Regions from separate parts of the Synechococcus sp. CBW1004 genome, predicted to be linked through region 1. Evidence: predicted binding sites of a transcription regulator. Region 1 holds the regulator's gene; the other holds the start of a gene.

Evidence for each region. The regulator NtcA, encoded in region 1, controls nitrogen genes in cyanobacteria. The targets are predictions, from matches to a motif close to GTANCNNNNGNTAC.
Region 2: H8F25_RS15740 (NarK family nitrate/nitrite MFS transporter) is a predicted target of NtcA. The motif match lies at 1,149-1,162, and genes of this name have one in related genera.

What each region holds. Positions count from the first base shown of each region.
Region 1 covers NZ_CP060397.1:2,945,998-2,953,254, reverse strand. Annotated here, with positions in the region: gene pth (aminoacyl-tRNA hydrolase) at 1-267, shown strand, start outside; gene H8F25_RS13985 (DUF3146 family protein) at 273-530, shown strand; gene H8F25_RS13980 (resolvase) at 508-1,008, opposite strand; gene H8F25_RS13975 (DUF3084 domain-containing protein) at 1,265-2,521, opposite strand; gene ntcA (global nitrogen regulator NtcA) at 2,570-3,310, opposite strand; gene rph (ribonuclease PH) at 3,592-4,413, opposite strand; gene H8F25_RS13960 (cob(I)yrinic acid a,c-diamide adenosyltransferase) at 4,647-5,279, shown strand; gene dcd (dCTP deaminase) at 5,386-5,979, shown strand; gene H8F25_RS13950 (YbjQ family protein) at 6,023-6,373, shown strand; gene H8F25_RS13940 (class I SAM-dependent RNA methyltransferase) at 6,790-7,257, shown strand, end outside.
Region 2 covers NZ_CP060397.1:3,313,471-3,320,727, forward strand. Annotated here, with positions in the region: gene H8F25_RS15725 (hypothetical protein) at 1-152, shown strand, start outside; gene H8F25_RS15730 (hypothetical protein) at 268-456, opposite strand; gene H8F25_RS15735 (nitrate reductase associated protein) at 586-990, opposite strand; gene H8F25_RS15740 (NarK family nitrate/nitrite MFS transporter) at 1,284-2,840, shown strand; gene H8F25_RS15745 (molybdopterin oxidoreductase family protein) at 2,926-5,175, shown strand; gene H8F25_RS15755 (anthranilate phosphoribosyltransferase) at 5,719-6,759, opposite strand; gene H8F25_RS15760 (ferredoxin--nitrite reductase) at 7,057-7,257, shown strand, end outside.

The DNA of each region.
Region 1 (7,257 bases):
AACGGTCTGCGCAGCACCATCGCCCATCTGGGGACGGAGGCCTTCGCACGGCTGCGGATCGGCATCGGTGCCCCGGCCGGAGACCCCAGCCAGCGGCGCGAGCGCACCGTGTCCCACGTGCTGGGACGGTTCAACGCCGAGGAGCGGCCGATCCTGGATCAGGTGCTCGACGAGGTGCTCACGGGCGTGGATCTGATCCGCCGTCAGGGCCTCGAGCGGGCCGGCAACCGGCTGAACGGTTTCCGGATCAGCGAGCAGGCATCCTGAAGGGCATGGCCCGGCTGCCGACCACCCATGCCCAGCTGCGCGTGCTGCGCCGCAGCTTCCGCCCGGCGGTGCTGGAGGGAGAGGTGATCGCCGGCGGGTTCCAGTGGAGCTTCTGCTGGGCCTTTGACCGGGGCGAGCTGCGCGTGGAGCCCTCGCTGGGGCGGGCCCTGATCCAGGACGCCCTGCTTCGCTTCCTGCTGCGCGCCGACTATCAGCTCGAACCCGGTGGCGACTACGCCTTCACCGTGCGGGCGAAGTTCTGATCGGAGGCAGCCCATCAGCCTCGCAACGCTCGAGCGGATGGCCCAGATACCGCTCCAGCAGCAGTTGGGCCACCACGTCATCCCAGTCGCGCGGGGGCTGCCGCAGCCCCGCCGGCAGCAGGCGACGCCAGCCCCGAGGCGGTTCGAGCTGCCAGAAGCGTTCTCGGGCGGCCAGCGTCGTGCCCCGTTCCTCCACCAGACAGACCGGCAGCAACGGGGTCAGGCGCGCCTGCCAGGCCTGCGAACCGGTGCCATCCCCGAGCACCACCGCCACCAGCCCGTCCTGCCTTCGCCAGCGCTGCAGCTCCTGCCAGGCCGCCTCCGGCGGCAGCACCCGGGCCACACGGATACGGCGGCGTTGCGGATCGCTCAGCACCAGACCGCACTTGCTGCGTCCAGGATCCAGGCCGGCCAGCGGCCCCTCGGAGGGGATCGCGGCGCCGGGATCGCGGCGGGGAGTGAAGGCGGCGGGAACCATGAGCCTGAGCTGGCGACGCAACGAAGGACGGCAGACCCGCCACCCTGGGGGCCGCGGCACACGGATCGATCCTGACTGTCCCGTGGGGCAGCGGCAGCCGCTGACCTGCATCGACCATCCGAGTCCGCAGGGCACCTCCACCGCAGGCACACGCCCCCACAAGCCATTGCCACGGGCGAGCGCGAAGCCACCCGAGTGTGCGCCGCCCGGAGCGTTGTCACGGCCACGCCAGCGGCCGCGACCCGCCGCCAGACGGTCACTGCGATCGCTGAGGCCTGCCGTCACCCCCGGCACGAAGCCCCACCCAGCGCAGCTCGACGACGATCGGATCCGGGGTGTCCGCATCCACGCGGGCCACGGCCTCGAGGTTGGCCTCCTGGCCGACGGGGCGTTCGGCCAGCGCACGGCCCAGCTCGTTGAAGTCGTTCACATCGAACTGAAGGCCATCCACCAGGGTCCCCTGGCGCTGCACCTTGGCGAAGGCGGCGGCCAGCAGCAGGTTGAGGCGGCTGCGCACCAGCTCCGCCCCACGCTCATCGCCGTCGAGGGTGGTGCGGGCGAGCACCTCGCCCTGGCGCGTCACCTGACGGTTGGGGCGCAGCTCGGCGAAGGCGAGCACCCGCTGTTCCCCGCGCAGCACATTGCTGGCGGAGAGGATGCTCACCACCCAGGTGCCGCGCTGGGCCAGCAGCGACGAGAGCCGGTTGATGTCGTTGCGGGGCACCAGCAGGATCTGGCGATCCGGCTTCTGCCCAGGCAGCAGCCGCTGGAAGGCGACGAGGTTGGCCTGCTGGAGCAGCGCGTCGATCACCTCGCGGGCCTGACCGGCCCGCTCCAGGCGGACCTTCGCTGTCGCCAGGGGCTGACCGCTGGCGATGACGACATCGCCGCGCCGCAGGGCGATGACATTGTTCTCGAGCTGCTTGAGCTCCTGCTCACCGGCGGCGATGCGCTGGCGCACCCGCTGCAGCTCGGCCTCATTGCGGCGGATCTCGGCGTCGCGGCCGCGCACCTCACGGCTGAGGCGGCTGCGCTCGCTCTCCAGACGTGCCCGCTGGCGCTGCAGGGGCTGCAGCTCCTGGCGCAGGCTGGCCACGCGACTGGTGGCCTGGGCGAGCTGCCGCTCGGCGCTCCGCTGGCTGGCCAGGGCCTGCTGACGACCGCTCACAGCCTGGCGGCGCCCCTGCTCGGCGCGTGAGAGCTCCGCCTGACTGCGGCGCAGGTCCGCACTGCTGCGCTCGAGGGCCATGCGGCTCTGATGCAGACGCTCCTGCAGCTGGTCGAGCTCGAACAGCCCCACCCGCAGCCGCTCGCTCACCAGCAGCATCAGCCCGAGCGAGACGGCACTGATCAGGGCGCCGGTGAGAGCGGTGATCACGACGGCGGTGTTCTTCGGCCGCAGCCCCAGGAGGCTGAGCCGGGCCTTGCCCACCGTGCTGCCCAGCCTGTCGCCGAGGGTGGAGAGGACACCGCCCAGCACGAGCAACGCCAGGATCAGCAGCCAGCCGGACACACCCTCCTCCAGGAACGCCCCAGTATCCCTGCCGGCCCCGGAGGGGCTTCAGCTGAACCGTTTCGCCAGAGCGATGGGGTCGAACACTGTGATCTTCTTGCGGTCGATCTGCAGCAGGCCCTCGTTGCGCAGATCTCCCAGCAGGCGGGTGATCGTGACGCGGGTGGAGCCGATCGCCTCGGCGATGGCCTGGTGGGAGAGGCGCAGATCAATGGTGATGCCCTCGCTGCTCGGGACGCCGAAATCGCGGCAGAGCACCAACAGGAAGCTCACCAGCCGCGAACTCATGTCGCGGTGGGTGAGCGTCTCGATCATCGTTTCGGTCTGCAGGATGCGCGAGGAGAGGCCCTGCAGCAGCAGCAGGCCGACGCTGGCGTCCTGCTCGATGGCGCGCCGCACCGAGGTGGCGGGAGCGGTGATCATCTCGACCCGCGTGAAGGCGATCGCGTGATAGAAGCGATCCGATCGCTGGCCGGTGAGCAGCGATAACACTCCGAACAGACTGTTCTCACGCAGCAGAGCCACAGTGATCTCCTCGCCCGATTCGTAGACGCGCGACAGGCGGACGGCGCCACGACGCAACAGGTAGACCCGCTCAGCGGGATCACCGGGGAAGAAGATCGTCTTGCCCCGCTCCACCGATTCGACACTGCTGCCCGCAAGGGAGCGGATCACCTCCGCGAGGGTGGTGCTCGGAGGCGGCGCGCCGGGGGCGGTGAGACCGGCCCCAGGGGTGCCCGTGGAAGGAGTATTGGCGTAGCGGCTGAACCCGCGGGTGGCGCCGACCATCGGCAGGGCTTGAAGTGATCGGAAGCTACGGATCGTTCCGCCCATGCCTTGTAGCAACCCACACGGTTTGCCGCCGAGGCAGCAGCGGCGACAACCCGCACGACGGTGGAAGCGCCAGCCAGGACGGCGCAGGCCACCTGAACGCCTGCTGCCGACGCGCCCTCCTGGCTCTGGCGACGGGAGTGCCGGGCACCAGCCTCGATGCCGGCCACCGGCAGTGACCCGACAGGTGAATCCCGGGCGCCAGGGCCTCCGGGGCCTGGGGAGGGGGTATGCCCGCCTCAGGCAGCCGGCGCCGCCTCGGTGAGCGCCCGGCGCTGCAGCTCCTGCAGCCGGGCGATGCCGACACCGGCCAGATCCAGCAGGGCGTCGAGCTGGCCTCGGCTGAACGGGGCGCCCTCCGCGGTGCCCTGGATCTCCAGCAGACGCTGCTCTCCGTCCATCACCACGTTGAGATCCACGTCGGCGCGGCTGTCCTCGCTGTAGTCCAGATCCAGCAGGGGCTGGCCCTCGACCAACCCCACCGAGATGGCGGCCACCTGCTGACGCAGGGGGGAGGCGCTGAGCACGCCCCGGCGCTGCAGACGCTCGAGCGCGGCGGCCACCGCCAGCCAGGCGCCCGTGATCGCGGCGGTGCGGGTGCCGGCGTCGGCCTGGAGCACGTCGCAGTCCACCAGGAGGCTTCGCTCTCCGAGGGCCGCGAGATCGAGGCTGGCCCGCAGGCTGCGGCCGATCAGGCGCTGGATCTCCTGGGTGCGACCGGAGAGCTTCATCAGCTCGCGCGGCTGGCGGCTGGGGGTGGAGGCCGGCAGCAGCCGGTATTCGGCGCTGAGCCAGCCGCTGCCGGAGCCCCGCCGCCAACGGGGCAGATCCTCCTCCAGACACACGCTGCAGAGCACCCGGGTGCGGCCGGTCTCGATCGTCAGCGAGCTGAGCGCGAACCCCATCGGATCCCAGACGATGCGCACCGGCCGCTGGTCATCGGCAGCACGGCCGTCCCGGCGTGGACCGGGGGCCTCGGCCGTGGTGGCAGGCCCCTCGCCTGCGACGTCGCTGCTGGATTCAGGCCAGGGCGGCGAGACCGGCGGAACGGACGGGATCAAGGACAGACGGGGCGGCTGCAGGCAGGCTAGGCCGCCGCGGTGGTACGTCTGTTTGCGCCACCGGTGGTGTGCAGAGCCTGTCCCTGCCGCTACATTCAGGTTCAGCGGCACCCCGGCCGCTCTCCCCGGCGCGGCGCAGCCAGCCGCCCGCCGGGGACGCTTCGGCGCCCGCGGCCCTCCCGGCACAGGACCCACCCACGGCCGCCTGCCCCAGGCTCCGACCGCTTCCCCGAATGACCGTCAGCCTCCCTGCCCACCGTCAGCCCTCCCGCCCCTCCGGTCACGGCCGCGGCGAGGTGCACAACCAGGGCAGCGGAGCACCCCGGCTCACCGGTCTGCCGACGCCGACGCCCGTGCAGCTGGTGCCCCAGCCCGAGGGTCTGCTGCAGATCCACACCGCGCCGTTCCGCGGCAGCATGGCGGCGGTGTTCAGCCAGGCCCTGCGCACGGCCGGCCTGGGCAGCCGCGTGCTGGTGAGCCAGTTCCTGCGGGGAGGTGTGGAACAGGGGGTGGCCGGCAGCCTCAGCCTCTGCGGACGCCTGCAATGGCTGCGGCCGGCCACGCCCCTCTGCATCGAGGAGCCCCTGGATCAGGCCGGCGACAGGGAGGCGGCGACCGCGGCCCTCGAAGCGGTGCAGGAGGTCTGGAGCTACAGCCGCGAGCGGCTGGTGGAGGGCAGCATCGACCTGCTGGTGCTCGACGAACTGGGCCTGGCGATCCAGCTGGGCTACCTCGAGGCCGCTGAGGTCACGGCCAGCCTGGAGCGGCGTCCCGCCCATCTCGATGTGATCATCACCGGACCGGCGATGCCCGCCGAACTGATGGCGATGGCCGATCAGGTCACCCAGCTGCGCCGCTGCGCCTGAGCAACAGGTTCCCCTCCGGCGGGTCGACACCGGAACAGCCCTCTAGGGTGATCCCCACGCCTATGGCAGAGGGGCGGCGACCGGCGTCCCTCACACCGCCTTCCCCATGCTCAAGAACGACCGCTGGATCAACGAGCAGGCCGCCGCCGGCATGCTGGATCCCTTCCAGCCCACCCTGGTCCGGCACCTGGAACCCGAGACGGCCGGCTCACCGGTGCTCAGCTACGGCTGCTCCTCCTACGGCTACGACCTGCGACTCTCGGCGAAGGAGTTCCTGATCTTCCGCCATGTGCCGGGCACGGTGATGAACCCGAAGCGGTTCAACCCCGCCAATCTCGAGCCGGCGCCGCTGCACCGGGACGAGGACGGCGCCTACTTCATCCTGCCGGCCCACTCCTACGGGCTGGGTGTGGCTTTGGAGCGCATGAAGGTGCCGGCCAACATCACCGTCATCTGCCTGGGCAAGAGCACCTACGCCCGGCTGGGGATCATCGTCAACACCACCCCGGCTGAAGCCAGCTGGGAGGGGCATCTCACCCTGGAGTTCAGCAACTCGAGCGGCGCCGACTGCCGCATCTATGCCAACGAAGGCATCTGTCAGCTCCTGTTCTTCGAAGGCGATCCCTGCGACACCACCTACCAGGATCGGGCCGGCAAGTATCAGCACCAGCCCGAGCGCGTGACGCTGGCCAAGGTGTGAGCCGTACCCTCCGTCACGGATGTCCATCTGAGCCAGTGCCCTGATGTCACGCCCGCCGATCCCGGTCACCACCACCTTTGAATTGCCTGGTTTCCGCATCCTCGAATGCAGGGGAGTTGTGCGGGGCATCGTCGTGCGCTCACCGACGTTGCTGCAGGGTTTCCTGGGCGGCCTGAAGACGATGATCGGCGGCCGCATCGGCGCTTACACCGCCATGTGCGAGCAGACCCGCCAGCAGGCCTTCGACGAGATGCTTCAGCACGCCACAGGGCTGGGAGCCAACGCGATCGTCGGCATGCGCTACGACGGCTCAACGATCGAGACGGGAGCCAGCGGCGCCACCGAAGTGCTCTGCTACGGCACGGCAGTGGTGGTAGAGCCGCTGAACGCCTGAAGAGTGCAGCTGGAGCCCAACCATTGAAAGGGCCCCTTCCAGGGCCCCACGGGTCATTTGGGTGACAAGGCTGACCTCACCCCGTCTCCGTTAAGAGTGTCAGGCAGCCACAGGGGCGGCTTGACGGGAGAAACGAACGATGTTGTTCGCTGTTACGGGTTTGCTCTTACCGAGCAGGCTTCAGTCACCCTCCTCATGCCCCGTCGAAACCATTGCAGCCCCCTGATGGGCTCCCGATGGCGCCGGGAGCGGGGTGAATGGAGCTGAGCGGAATCGAACCGCTGTCCGAAACACCGGTGTGGATCACCTAGTCGGCCCCGAAGGATCGACCTGTGAAGTATGGCACCGGCAACCGGCAGGGCGATGCGAGCCGGTCGGGGGTGATGGCCGAACCCGGCGGCGGGCACAGTGGACTCATGAGCCCGTCCCCAACCGCCCTCGCCTCTCGCTTCGAGGTCGTCGCCGTGGTGCCGCCCGGCCTGGAGGAGGTGGCCGCCGCCGAGTTGAAGCAACTGGGCGCGGCAGACGTCCGACCCCTGCGAAGAGCCGTGTCCTGTCAGACCGATCTGGCCGGCTTCTACCGCCTGCACCTGCAGGCCCGCCTGCCGTTCCGCTTCCTGCGGGAGCTGGCCCGCTTCCCCTGCTCCGATCGCCAGTCCCTGCGCCGGGGCGTGCTGGAGGCGGCCGACTGGGAGCACTGGCTGCCACCCGAACGCAGCCTGCGGGTGGATGTCAGCGGTGGCACCTCCGCCCTCAACCACAGCCACTACACCGCCCTGGAGGTGAAGAACGCTCTGGTGGACCTGCAGAGGCAGCTCTGGGGCGTGCGTTCGCCGGTGGACCTGGACGATCCGGACCTCTCCCTGCACCTGCATCTGCGCCCG
Region 2 (7,257 bases), 370 kb from region 1:
CCCTGCAGTGCGCCGTCGGCTACCTGGTGCCCGAGCGAGAGGGTCTTGATCGCGCTGTCATCACCACCCACGCCACTGGGTTGATGGATCTTGAGGTGCCCTGGCCAGCCTGGACGCCACAGGTTCGATGGGAGAAGGCCTGTAACGGGTAGAGGCCCAGCGGGGGCTGGGATCGCAGGCCGTCGTGGGCTAGGTGGATCCGGTCCGTCTCCGCCCGTCTCGTGCAGTGTGGAGGGTCTCGAGACCCTGCCCCGGAATGTCGACGGGTCAGTGCTGCACGGATTGGTCGGTATGGCCCGGCAATCGCCGGTGAGGCGTCAGCAGCGGCCCTTCCCAGGGAGCCTTATCGGCAATGGCGCAGATCACCGCCGGGTTCGGCAGCATCTCGGCACACTCCAGGTGGTGCTGGTAGCGGCTCAGCAAGGTCAGGTTGATCCGCCGCCACAGCTTCGCCACCAGCTGAGTGTGCACTCCAGCCAGGTGCCGCCCTCGGCGAGGGTGAGCAGGGCCTTGTTGCTCCCGTCCTCCGTCTCCCGCTGCCGCAGAGCATGCAGCAGTGCAGGAGCTCCCTCAGCGGCGCATCGCTCAAGCTTCCTGCTCCAGCAGGCCGAACTCGGCCAGAGCCCGCGGCAGATTGCGGTGTTCGTGGCCGGGATGGCTGAGCTTCACCAGCGCGAAGCGCTGCAGCTCGTTGAGCCCAGCCCAGCCGTCCGTCCGCAGGGGGAGGCCCAGCTGGGCGCAGGAGGCGGCCAGCAATTCCGGCACACGCTCCCTCTGCTGCCAGGGTTCCGCTGAGGGGCGCGGCAGTTCCCGGGCCCGGCCCGGCCCCAGAGTTTCCGTTCGGGCGAGCAGGTGCCGGTGAAGCGCTTCGATCGCCGCGGCATCGTCGGGCCAGGTCAGCAGCTGGGACCGTTCGGCGGGGCTCAGCTCACTCCAGTGCTGCAGCTTGAGCTTCACGCCGGCAAGATCGAGCTTGCGCCGGACCGCCATCGGAATGCAGCGCAGTTCGGCCGTGAAGTCGGCCTCAAAGCCGAAGCAGGTGCTGGCGTGAGAGGGGCTCAGGGCTATGAACCTGTGACGAGATGATCCCAGTGTGGTCGGATGGCGGCTCATGCGTCCGATGGGTCGTGGTGCCAGGTTCACCTTCCGTAGCAATAGCCACAATGGTCTCGCAGGGCAGGGTGGTGTAATCAACAGACGGTTTGCATATGCGCCGTCACAGCCATCGCCCGGTCGCGTTCGTTTTGAGGGCCAGGGACCTTACCCTCAATCGCGCATTTTTTATGTTAAGCGATCTTTGGTCGCTCCAGGGTAGATATCGAACACTTCATCTCACCTGGTTCGCCTTTTTTCTGACATTTGTTGTCTGGTTCAATCTTGCTCCCCTGGCAACCACGATCAAGGCCGATTTTGGTCTGTCTGTGCCGCAGATCCGTACCCTGGCAATCTGCAACGTTGCCCTCACCGTGCCGGCCCGCATCCTGATCGGGATGCTCCTCGATAAGTTTGGACCGCGCATCACTTATTCCACATTGCTGGTCTTTGCCGCGATTCCTTGTCTGATGTTTTCTGCCGCTCAGGACTTCAGCCAACTGGTCGTAGCCCGTCTACTTCTCTCCATCGTGGGCGCCGGCTTTGTGATTGGTATCCGGATGGTGGCGGAATGGTTCCCCCCTAAGGAAATCGGCCTGGCTGAAGGCGTCTATGGAGGTTGGGGAAACTTCGGATCCGCTTTCTCTGCTCTGACCATGGTGATTGTGGCTGGGTGGCTTTCGTTTTCCGGAGGCTTTGAGCTGCCCACTGGCGAAATTCTTAACTGGCGCGGCGCCATTGCGCTTACCGGTGTCATCTCAGCCGTCTACGGTTTCATCTACTATGCCAATATAACCGATACTCCCCCCGGTAAAGCTTACCAGAAGCCGGCCAAGTCTGCTGGTCTTGAGGTCACTTCTCTGAGGGATTTCTGGGGTCTTCTCGGGATGAATGTGCCGTTTGCTGTCATTCTTGCAGTGTTGGTGTGGCGATTGCAGAAGGTGAAATTCCTCGATGCGACTGGCTACACGATCGGCATGGTCTTGGTGCTCATCTGGTTTGCTTTCCAGACCTGGGGTATTGTCCGCACCAACCGCGACCTCATCCTCGGCAACAAGACCTACTCCAAAGAGGATCGCTACGAGTTCAAGCAGGTAGCCATTCTTGAGCTCACCTATATTGTGAACTTTGGTTCCGAGCTTGCGGTGGTTTCGATGTTGCCCGCCTTCTTCGAGAGCACCTTCGACTTGCCCAAGGCCACGGCTGGAATCCTGGCCTCCTGCTATGCCTTCGTGAATCTCGTGGCGCGCCCAGGTGGAGGCCTGATCTCCGACCGCATGGGCAGCCGCAAGAACACGATGGGTTTCCTCACCGTTGGTCTCGGATTCGGTTATCTGGTCATGAGCATGATCAAGCCTGGCGCCTTCACTGGTACAGCTGGCATCGCCATCGCAGTTCTGCTCACCATGGCCTGCTCCTTCTTTGTGCAGGCGGGTGAGGGCGCCACCTTCGCGATGGTCCCCCTGGTGAAGAAGAGAGTCACCGGTCAGATCGCCGGCATGGTAGGTGCTTACGGCAATGTCGGAGCTGTGGCCTATCTCACCATCTTCAGCCTGCTTCCCGTCTGGATGGGTGGCGATTCAGCCGAGCCCAGCGCCGAGATCGTGGCCGCCTCCAACAGCGCTTTCTTCCAGATCCTTGGCATCGCTGGCCTGGTGGTGGGTCTTCTCTGCTACTTCTTCCTCAGGGAACCCAAGGGATCCTTCGCTGATGAACATGCCGACGAAGTGTCTCTGGCTCGGGTGTGATCTCAGCTGCGGTGCGTGTAATTAGTCGCGGGGGTGCCCTGAGGCGCCCCCTTCGCTGTTTGTTCCGCTCAGCTTTCCATTGTTGATGACCGATTCGTCTGCCGACAGTGTGCGCAGTCAGTGTCCCTACTGCGGGGTAGGTTGCGGCCTGGAGCTCATGCCGCCAGCACAGCCTGGTCAGGCAGTGAAGCGCGATTCAGATGGTAACCCGATCTGGACCGCCCGCGGCGATCGCCGGCATCCATCCAGCCTCGGCCAGGTGTGCATCAAGGGAGCCACGGTGGGGGAGACCCTGGCCAGGGGGCGACTCACGCAACCGCTGTATCGCGCAGGTCTAGACCAGGAATTCCGGGCGATCGGCTGGGACCAGGCTTTGGAGCTCCTGGAGTGGCGTATCCGCAGCACCCTGGCCGGCAAGGGGCCGCGGGCCATCGCCATGTATGGCTCCGGGCAGTTCCACACCGAGGACTATTACCTCGCCCAGAAGCTGCTCAAGGGAGCACTTGGCACCAACAACTTCGATGCCAATTCCCGCCTCTGCATGAGCTCGGCGGTGGCGGGCTACACCCGCAGCTTCGGCTCCGACGGGCCTCCCTGCTGCTACGACGATCTCGATCACTGCAGCGTGGCTTTTCTGATCGGCACCAACACCGCCGAGTGCCATCCGGTGCTGTTTCAGCGGCTGCTCAAGCGCAAGAAACGCAATCCCAGGGACGTGACTGTGGTGGTCGTGGATCCCCGTTCCACTGACACCACCAAGGCCGCCGATCACCATCTGGCCATCCGTCCGGGCACCGACCTTGCCCTGTTGCATGGCCTTGCCCATCTGGTGTTGGAGGTCAGCGGCTTCGATGCCGACTTTATCGAGGAGGCCACCGAAGGACTGTCGGAGTTTGCCCAGCTGATCGCCGAGGCCACGCCGGCCCGCACGACCCAGATCTGTGGCATCACCGAGCAGCAGCTCAGGGAGGTGGCTGCCCTCTGGGCGATGCGGGATCGGATTCTCAGCCTTTGGTCGATGGGCGTGAACCAGCGACGCGAGGGCACGGCGGTGGTGTGCGGGTTGATCAACCTGCACCTGCTCACCGGGCAGATCGGCAAACCCGGCGCCGGGCCCTTTTCGCTCACGGGGCAGCCCAATGCCATGGGAGGTCGTGAAGCCGGCGGTCTGGCCCACTTGCTGCCGGGCTATCGCCTTGTGGTCAATGACGAGCACCGCGCTGAGGTTGAGAAAGCCTGGGGCTTCCCCCCCGGGTCGATTGCATCGGCTAGGGGGCTGTCGGCCTGGCAGCAGATCGAGGCGATGGAGCGCGGGGAGCTTGATCTGTGGTGGGTGGTGGCCACCAATCCTTTGGTCAGTCTGCCCAACCTCGAGCGGGTGAAGGGCGCGATAGCAAGCTGTCAGCTGGTGGTGGTGAGCGAGGCTTATGCTGATACTGAAACCTCGCATTATGCCCATCTGCTGCTGCCTTCCAGTCAGTGGAGTGAGAAGGCTGGGGCCATGACCAACTCCGAGAGGCGTGTCACTTACTGCCCCTCCTACCGCCCCCGCCATGGTCAGAGCCGGCCTGACTGGGAGGTGTTCGCTGAGCTGGGACGGCGGCTCGGATTCGAGCATCAGTTCAGCTATGGTTCCGCTGCGGAAGTGTATGCGGAATTCGCTGCTCTCACGGCCGGCCGGGTCTGTGATGTGTCCGGGTTGAGTCATGGGCTCCTCGTGGAACATGGTCCGCAGCAGTGGCCCTTCCCGCAGGGCAGCGAGCCCTGCGGTGGTTCAAAGCGGCTGTATGGCGATGCCTGCTTCCCCACCCCATCAGGGCGCGCTCGCTTTGTGGCTGACGCTGTGATGGGCCTGGCGGAGCCCCCCTGTGCGATCTATCCCCTTGTGCTCACGGTGGGCCGCTATCTGGGGCAGTGGCACACGATGACGCGCACGGCCAAGGTTGAGCGCCTGCAGACCATGCATCCCGAGCCGCTGCTCGAGATTCACCCCGATGACGCCAAGCGCTTCGGGGTGATGCATGGCGAGCTGGCGGCCGTGAGCTCAAGGCGTGGCAGCGTCACCGCCAAGGTGCTGGTGAGCGACCGCATTCGCCCCGGTTCGGTGTTTCTGCCGATGCACTGGGGGTTCAGCCAGGAATCGGCCTGTGAGGTCAATGTTCTGATGCATGAACAGTCCTGTCCCATCTCCGGGCAGCCGGAACTGAAGGCGGCTGCCGTGATCGTGGCTCCGGCGGTGTCGGTGGTGAAGCCCACGGAGCACAGTCAGGGCCGTCTGGAATTGTTGCGCCGTCTGTTTCGAGATGGTCATGCTTCTGCTCGCAGCAGAGCCTGAGAAGGCTGCAGAGCTGGTTTCCTGATCGGTGTGAATCGATGCAGCGATGACCTCGACGCTCCTACAGGATTTCTTTTTCTTTGTAGCGAGTCATGCGTCTGGCCATCGTGCTGGGAATGAGCCTGGGCCTCTGCCATGGCTGGATTGCTTCGGATCCGAATGCCCGGACGAAAACCGCTGCCTCTGCTCTGTCTGTAAGCCTTGTAACACTTTCTGATCCCGCGACTGACTTCCTGATGGAAGCGCGGCAATAGTGGAGTCAGCAATCGAAGTCTGACTCATGGCAAGGCAGGTGGCAGCAGGGATCACAGGACGCAGTCCTCTGGCTGTGTCTGCCGGTTTCCTCGGTGCTTTCGTTGTGGCATCCCTGGCCGTGCAGTTGGTTCGCAGCTATGCACCAGGTGATGCGGTCGTGGCTCCGGCCAGCGTCCGGATTGAACCTGTTTTGGCGCATCAGGCCGCCCTTTGGCAAACGCTGGGCCAGCCCTGAAGTCAATGGCTGTCAGGATTGTCCACCAGAACGGAATTCCTCCAGCGGGGGAGTCAGGCGAGCAGCCTGCTGCGATGCCCTTCTCCGCAACGGGCTGCCAACAGCGCATTGGACTGCTCCAGGGCCTGGTGAAGTGAAGGGTGCAGGCCAGCCAGCCAGAGATAAGCGGCCACATTCCAGCGCAGAGGCTCGGCAAGGGGGCCTGCTCCTCTGAGGGCTGCCAGAGCCTGCCCTTGCCAGGTTTCCAGGTTCTGCCAGGCCACCTCGTTGCCATGAAGGCCGTGGTCGCGTGGATGCAGCAGGATCCGCTCCGGCGCTGCATCAGCCCGCAGCCGCGCGGTGATGCCCGCCCGGCTTGTGGGCAGGTCGGCGGACCCTTCCAGGCCCTTCACGGTCACCACATCGGTCTCCTCGGCGGCTGCGAGGGCTTCCCAGGCCCGCTTCTCGGTGGGCGGGTGCACGAAGCCGCTCACCAGCAGGTGCTCACCTCGGTGGGGGGTCCACAGCAGCTCCAGGCTCGCCACCGGCGGCCGCTTGCCGATCGCGTCGCGAACCGGCAACAGTCGATCGGCGGCGGCGAAATGGTCGGGCTGATGGGTGAGCGCCAGATTGTGCAGCTCCAGGCGCTCCTGCACCGCTGTCAGGCTGAGGCCTTGCCAGTTGATGCCGATGGACCTGAACAGTTCGGCCAGGGTGACGCCGAATTTGACCGGCATCGGATCGCCGCCGTGCAGCACCACGGGCACCCCCGCACTGGCCAGCACCAGGGCGGTCAGCGGCAGCAACGGTGCGGTGCGGCTGCGCCCGTCGTAAGGCACGCCGAAGCAGAGGGCCCGACGCCCCGGAGTTTCCAGCACTGGGCCGTGGTTCCGGTAACTGTCGATCATGCCGGTGAGTTCGATCGGCAGCGGCCGCCGGATCCGGTGGGCGATCAGGAAGGCTCCCATCTGGGCCTCGCTCGCCTTGCCCCCCAGCATCAGGTCCATCGCTTCACGGGCTTCGTCGCGGCTCAGCCCGGTGCTGGTGTGTTCGCCGCTGCCCACCTTGGCGATCAGCTCGCGGAATCGGGCTCGCTCTGGTCCGAGTGCCGCCAGCCGCCGTTGCTGCCGGTCGGACGTAACCGCGTCAGCGATTGCGCTCTGCGGCGTGGTCCGCTTGCTCGGTAGCGGTTGCGACACGGAAACGAATAACGGGGTTGCACAATCCAGATTGTCTCCTGTCAAAGGAGCCCAAGTGACGTCAGGTCTTTGCCGCGGTCATCAGCTCGGCCTGGCATTCAATCCGCTCCCGGCGGCGTAGCTCTCATTGACGCTGACCTGGGCCCAACCGCATTCCATTCGTTAGGAGCGGCCTGGGCAGGGTGAAGTTCCAGCGTCCTGACGTGCCACTCCATGAATCGCTCCGAAGTTCCCGCCGATGCGCCCCCAGCCTCGATGGCGCCCAACCAGCCGCCGCTCAGCAAGATCGAGCAGGCCAAAGCCGAGCTCTGCGGTCTGGAGCTGGAGCCGCGGCTGGCGGAGCTAGCCGCCCAGGGCTGGGAGACTCTCGATGAGGCCACGCTCACGATCCGGCTCAAGTGGCTGGGCATCTTC